3 regions of the Allobosea sp. PAMC 26642 genome follow, and region 2 is predicted to be linked to each of the others. Evidence: predicted binding sites of a transcription regulator. Region 2 holds the regulator's gene; each other region holds the start of a gene.
The links. Region 2 encodes LexA, which represses DNA repair genes until DNA is damaged. Its sites were predicted from a motif close to TGTTCNNNNTGTGTTCNG; they were not measured.
Positions count from the first base shown of each region.

Region 1: a site for LexA is predicted at 858-875, ahead of AXW83_RS17560 (helicase-related protein). Genes of this name have one in related genera too.
Region 3: a site for LexA is predicted at 1,014-1,031, ahead of rhuM (RhuM family protein). Genes of this name have one in related genera too.

Region 1 is NZ_CP014301.1:3,652,751-3,655,020, reverse strand. Features, by position in the region: gene AXW83_RS17565 (alpha/beta fold hydrolase) at 1-558, shown strand, start outside; gene AXW83_RS17560 (helicase-related protein) at 1,085-2,270, shown strand, end outside.
Region 2 is NZ_CP014301.1:1,529,880-1,532,149, reverse strand. Features, by position in the region: gene AXW83_RS07165 (molybdopterin molybdotransferase MoeA) at 1-871, shown strand, start outside; gene lexA (transcriptional repressor LexA) at 1,001-1,705, shown strand; gene AXW83_RS07155 (ComEC/Rec2 family competence protein) at 1,699-2,270, opposite strand, start outside.
Region 3 is NZ_CP014301.1:2,525,970-2,528,239, reverse strand. Features, by position in the region: gene AXW83_RS12190 (hypothetical protein) at 1-122, shown strand, start outside; gene AXW83_RS12185 (hypothetical protein) at 161-556, shown strand; gene rhuM (RhuM family protein) at 1,276-2,270, shown strand, end outside.

The sequences.
Region 1 (2,270 bases), 2.1 Mb from region 2:
GCAGCCCAGGCGCTGGCGCGGCGGCACCCCCAACTCGTCGACCGGCTGCTTTTCTTCAATTGCCCGACCGCGAGCGTCGGCGGGGCTTGGGTCCATCACGGCCATGTCAACGAGGTCTGGTACCAGTCCTTCCAGCAGCTCGGACTGGCCGAGGCGCTGGTCGGGACGAGCCGTGAGACCTGCGCGCTCTATTTCAGGCATTTCCTGGAGCATTGGTCCCATCGCAAGGATGCCTTCGAACCGGCCTTCGAACTCTGGATCGACAATTTCATGAAGCCCGGCAATCTGCGCGGCGGATTCGATTGGTATCGCAGCCAGAATGCGCTCCGGCTGGCGGCGATCGATGGCCACCCGACGCCGTCGGTCCGGATTCACCAGCCGACGCGCGTCCACTGGGGACGGCACGACCCGATCCTGAAATCGGAATGGTCGGCTTTCGTCCCCGAGCATTTCGACGATGCCAGGATCAGCTTCTGCGAAAGCGCCGGCCACTTCGTCCATGTCGAAGCGCCAGACGAGGCGGCCGATGTGCTCGCGGAATTTTTCGGCGGGCGTTGAGGCTATTTCTTCCTCGGGCGACAGCCAGCTTGCCCCGGAACGAGACAATCGGGCGATCCGGGCCGATCGGCCGCACACCGGATCAGGAACGTGATATCTGCGATTCTGCCGCTTTCGGCAGCATTTCGGGCTAGAATACGGCTTGCGAGGCCTTTTTCGGTGACCCGTGCCTGCTTCGTTCGCAAAGGTTTCGTTTCGTTAAGGCCGTAGCCATGTCTTCCTCGTTTCGCCGCAGGAAAGGCTTAGGTTGTGCAGTGCGGGAAGAGGCAACGGGCCATTTGATCGTACGCGCGAGAGGCTGGTCGATGCGAGTTCTGCGGTTCCAGATGTGGTGGCCTTCGCGGCTGACGCTGCGACATCTGGTTGAGAACGAATCCCGATTCCGGCCAGGTCCGCGATTCGGGCTTGCTTCGTTCGGGACTCGTTCCATCTCCTAGTGTCACGAGTCGACCCTGCGCCAGAGCAGGACGCCGGTGCGGCGGACTGATTGTGCGGGCGTCTGGCGGTTACGATTGGTCGCGTCTTGATTTCATCTCGCTCCCTGCCTCGCTCTGCCCGCGCCAACGGCGTCACGGCGGTTCTCGGCCCCACCAATACGGGCAAGACGCATCTGGCGATCGAGCGGATGGTGGCTCATCCCACCGGCATGATCGGCTTGCCGCTAAGGCTGCTGGCGCGCGAGGTCTATCAGCGCGTGGTCGAGAAGGCCGGTGTCGATGCGGTGGCGCTCGTCACCGGCGAGGAGAAGATCAAGCCGGAGCGGCCGCGCTTCTGGGTCTGCACCGTCGAGGCGATGCCACGCGACCTCGCGGTGGATTTTGTTGCGATCGACGAGATCCAGCTCGCGGCCGATCTCGACCGCGGCCATGTCTTCACCGACCGGTTGCTGAACCGGCGCGGCCGTGCCGAGACGATGCTGATCGGCGCCGGCACGATGAAGCCGCTGATCGAGCAGCTGATGCCCGGCGTCCATGTCGTGACGCGACCGCGGCTGTCGCAGTTGCTGTTTGCCGGCGACCGCAAGATCACGCGCCTGCCGCCGCGCTCGGCCATCGTCGCCTTCTCGGTCGAGGAGGTCTATGCCATCGCCGAACTGATCCGCCGGCAGAAAGGCGGGGCCGCGGTGGTGCTGGGCGCGCTTTCGCCCCGCACGCGAAATGCGCAGGTCGAGATCTACCAGTCCGGCGATGTCGATTACCTCGTCGCGACCGATGCGATCGGGATGGGGCTCAACCTCGACGTCGACCATATCGCCTTCGCTGCCGACAAGAAGTTCGACGGCCATCATTTCCGCAAGCTGAACCCGGCCGAGTTCGGCCAGATCGCCGGGCGGGCCGGCCGGCATCTGCGCGACGGCACCTTCGGGACGAGCGGGCGCTGCCCACCCTTCGAAGCCGATCTTGTCGATGCCATCGAAAACCATCGCTTCGAGCCGGTCAGGCAGTTGCAATGGCGCAATACCGATCTCGACCAACGCTCTGTCGAAGGGCTGCTCGACAGCCTTAACCAGCAGCCGACCGAGCAGGGTCTGACGCGGGCTCTGATCGCCGAGGACATGACGACGCTAGAGATCCTGGCGCGCGACCCGGATGTGAAGGCACTGGCGAAGGGGCGGGCGGGTGTCGAGCGGCTGTGGGAGGTGTGCGGGCTGCCCGACTACCGCAAGATCGCGCCGATGCAGCACGCCGATCTTGCGACCACGCTCTATCTGC
Region 2 (2,270 bases):
GGGTGTCGGCGGCCCGGTCATCCGGGTGCTGGAGGCTGCCGCGAAGGGCCGCTTCGTGCGGCCGGCGGGGCTGGATTTCAGCGAAGGCGAGGTTCTGCTCAAGGCCGGACGCCGGCTCGACAGCGCCTCGCTGGGGCTGGCGGCTGCAATGGGGCATCCGTCGTTGTCGGTGCGGCGCCGTCCGCTTGTGGCTATCCTGGCGACCGGGGACGAGCTCGTCTTGCCGGGCGAGCCCGTTGGGCCCGACCAGATCGTCGCTTCGAACAGTTTTTCGCTCGCGGCGATCGTCGAGCAGGCCGGTGGCCAGGCGCTCGATCTCGGCATCGCGCGCGACGACCATGACGATCTCGCTGCGAAGATCGGCAAGGCGAAGACTGCCGGCGCCGATGTGGTGATCACGCTGGGCGGAGCCTCCGTCGGCGCGCATGATCTCGTGCAGGAGGCGCTGAAGCGCCAGGGCATGGCGCTCGGCTTCTGGAAGATCGCGATGCGGCCCGGCAAGCCGATGATGATGGGCCGGCTCGGCCAGATGGTGGCCGTCGGCCTGCCCGGCAACCCGGTGTCCTCGATCGTCTGCGGGCATCTTTTCGTCACCCCGCTGATCGAGGCGCTGCTTGGGATACCTGATCCAGCCAGAGACCGCAGCGAGCCGGGGATTCTCGAAATTGATATGCCGGCTAACGATGAGCGTGAGGACTATCTTCGCGCCGAACTGGCGCTGACTATCGACGGCTGGCAGGTCACGCCGTTTGCTAAGCAGGATTCATCCATGCTGGGCATTCTCGCCCGCGCCGACGCGCTGGCGATCAGGCCTGTCTTTGCTGAGCCGGCAAATAAGGGCGAGCGCTGCCGCTTTATCCGTCTGCGCTGAGGATTGCCGGAGAGCGGATCGGTAAGACATGCCAGCAATTCGCCGTCCGTTGCTTGCGGAACACAACGCGAACCTGTATGGTGTTCGTGATTTGTTTCGATTCTGCGCCGTTGGGCGCCGGCGGGGACCATGCTGACACGCAAACAGTTCGAACTGCTTCGCTTCATCCAGGAACGCCTGCGCGAAAGCGGCGTGCCTCCCTCCTTCGACGAGATGAAGGACGCGCTCGATCTCAAGTCTAAATCCGGTATCCACCGCCTGATCATAGCGCTGGAGGAACGGGGCTTCATCAGACGGCTTCCGAACCGGGCGCGAGCTTTGGAGGTGATCAAGCTGCCCGACGGTGTGGGTGGGGCACCGGCCCCACGCGGCCGTTTCAGCCCCTCGATCGTTCAGGGCGGGCTCGGCAAGGGCCGGCCGGTGACGGCGCAGGCAGATGACGACGCACGCGGCACGATTACGATTCCCGTCATGGGCAGGATCGCCGCCGGCACGCCGATCTCGGCGATCCAGAGCCGCAGCCACAATGTCGCGATGCCGGCCGACATGCTGGGCGCCGGCGAGCATTACGCTCTGGAAGTGCGCGGCGATTCGATGGTCGAGGCCGGAATTCTGGACGGCGACACGGTCGTCATCCGCAGGCAGGACACCGCGAATACGGGCGACATCATCGTCGCCCTGATCGACGACGAGGAAGCGACGCTGAAGCGGCTGCGCAAGCGCGGGTCCTCGATCGCGCTGGAGGCGGCCAATCCCGCCTATGAGACGCGCGTGCTGGGTCCCGACCGGGTCAAGATCCAGGGCCGGCTCGTCAACCTGATGCGGCGCTACTGATGCGGATCGAGGTCCGCTGCGTCGGCCATGTCCGTTGCCGGACGTAGCGGAGGCGAGTCTGTAAGTGCAGGGGCTGCTGCTGGCGGTGGTCTTCGATTCCAGGGACGCTGGCTGTCGTTGCGCTCCGCGGTCAGGGTGCGCCAGCCGTCGCCTGAGCTGACGAGAGCGGTCGCGCCATTGCGGCCGAGCGCAAGCCGGTCGATCAGCCTGGCCTGGCATGGCGCCGACCAGGGGATGGGCGTGATCACAAGATCGGCCCGGCGGCAATCCTCGACGATCGCCAGCCGGTCGCGGGCATAGGCGATCTTGCGGCCGGCGGCGGTCGTGACGACGCAACCGAGGCCGTCGCAGTCCGCGCCCTGTCGCAGGCTTTCGTCCTGCGGTAGGCGGCCGTCGCCATCGGCAGTGAGCCATTGCTGCAGGACGAAGGCGCTGGGCTTGCCGGCCAGCACGAGCCGGCCCTCGGTGCCGCGCACCAAGACGCCGGAGCCGTCGCGTTCGATCAGGATGTCGGGCCTGTCTGGTTTGGCCGCGGCCGCTACGCCGATGAACAAGGGTATGACGG
Region 3 (2,270 bases), 1.0 Mb from region 2:
CGACGGTTTGGAACGACCTGTTTGAGACGGACCAAGCGGCCTACGCTGAGTTTTTCACGACGCTAGAGCGTGAAGGCATAGCCTGCTTCCGGCAGGCGCCCACCGATACGCACCTAAACTAAAGATGGCGAGGGCATGCGTTGCGCGTGAGGAAAGTTGAATGAGCGGTCCGACAAACTTTGAAGTGGGCCAGGCTCAAGAGGGTGACATCGGACGCAGGCGCGTCAGGGTGCATTATAAGAAGCGCTCCGGCAGCAGCCGTCATGGCATCGTTGTTCTGACCGCGGCATCCGGCAAGTCTGTTCTCGCTTCAGTGCTCGGGCATGAGCTCGATCAAAACTTGATCCTGATGGATTACGATGTGAGAGCCGAACTCGGCGTTTCCAAAGGGCAGAAGATCGAGTTGATAATTGAGCGCGCAGGGCTGCTGGGCAAACTCCGTTGGTACCTGGGGAACGCGGATCCGGCTGTTCACATCCCAGCGTGGATTGCGATCTGGTCGCTGTTCCTGGGAATTGCCGGCATTGCCATCGGCCTATACCCGCTGGTCAAATGATCACGGCGCCTTTCGCCGCCACCCGCGATGAAAAGGCCGAGCGCCGCTGTGCCCTAACTGACGAGCCGGCTGTGATCGGCCGAGCGCAAGAGAAGATGCGGCCTTGAATGATTGACGAACCGCAGCTTGCACCACGGGCCTTCTCCGCTTGGCGGATCTACTTGGGCATCGCCATCATTGTTGCTGCAATCGCCGGCGTGATTTTATATCTGCTGTCGCTCGCGCTAGAGACCAAGACACCGGTCACTGCTCCGGCGCCGGTGGTCCCCACTCCTCAACAGCCACCATTGCCGCCATCGACGCCACCACGCGTAGTCCCGATCGAACCAGTCGTTCCACCCCCTGCGCCAGTTATCGAGACAATCATGGCGCCTCTGCCACCGCCGCGACCGGCGAATCTCAGACTAGCGCCTCGCCCAGCTGCCCCTCGCTAACCGACCCGCTTAGTGGCCATGCCAAGACCAAGACGGGAACGAAATAGCATTTGCGTTTGAAGTGCTGTTGACGACGGGGACTAAGCCGGCCGCGGCAGGAAGGGAGTGGTCGCCTCTCTTCCCGGTCCGGCCAGAGGTTGAATTTCAGGCCGCACGCGACGGTGTCGCGGAGCGGTCTGATCCCTTTTCGTTCAGGTTTTCCACATCTGAGGTTGTGGACACCCATGCCGCACTGGACGCGATAGTGACGGTGCGTCACGATTGCGCGAATCGAGCGAGGTTGACATGAAGACGCCCGTCAAAGACGCCGCATCTGCGGCAAATGCCGCCGCTTATCAGTTGGAGATGGAACTGGTGCAGTTCCGCCTTGGTGACCAAAGCATCCAGTTCAATATCGATCTGACTGCGGAAACGGTTTGGGCCACCCAACAGCAGATTGCCGATCTGTACGAAAAATCTCGCCCGACGATCGTCGGCCATGTCCAGAACATATTTTCAGAAGGCGAACTGGTGGAAGCGTCAGTTAGTCAGGTTTTCCGACAGACTGCCGCCGACGGTAAGAGTTACGACGTCACGCACTACAATCTCGATATGATCCTGTCCGTCGGATACCGGGTCAGCGGGCCGAAAGCCACAAAGTTCCGCCAGTGGGCAACAGCCACCCTGCGGTCCTATATCGTCGATGGCTACGCGCTGAATGAACGCCGCCTCAAAGACGCTCCGCACAACCTAGCAAAGCTCGCAGCCGATGTGCGGGCCCTCCGGGCAGATGAGAAAAACATTTACGCGTCGGTGCGCGATTGCTTCAAAGTTGGGTCGAGCGACTATGACGCGCAATCGCCTGCCTGCCGTTCGTTCTATGCGCGTCTGCAGGACAAGTTCCATTTTGCCGTGACTGGCAAGACAGCTTCTCAGATCATCCTCGATCGCGCGAAGCACACCGAGCCGAACATGGGCATACAGGCGTTCGAAGGTAACCGGCCGACCATCGACGAGGCCAAGATCGGTAAGAACTATCTCGACGGGGAAGAGCTGTACCGGCTGCACATCTTGTGCGAGCAGTTTTTGCTTTTCGTTGAATCTGCGGCCCTCCGCGGGCGGCAGCTCACGATGGGGCAGCTTGAACAGAAGTTCGACAGTCTCATGGTGATGAGCGACTATCCTGTCTTCCAAGGGTACAAGGATTTTCTCCGAGAGAGAGCTGTCAAGCATGCTCAGGCTGAGTACGCGCGCTGGCTAGTGCGGCTCAAGCAGGATGATGTCGTGCGAATACCTAGAGC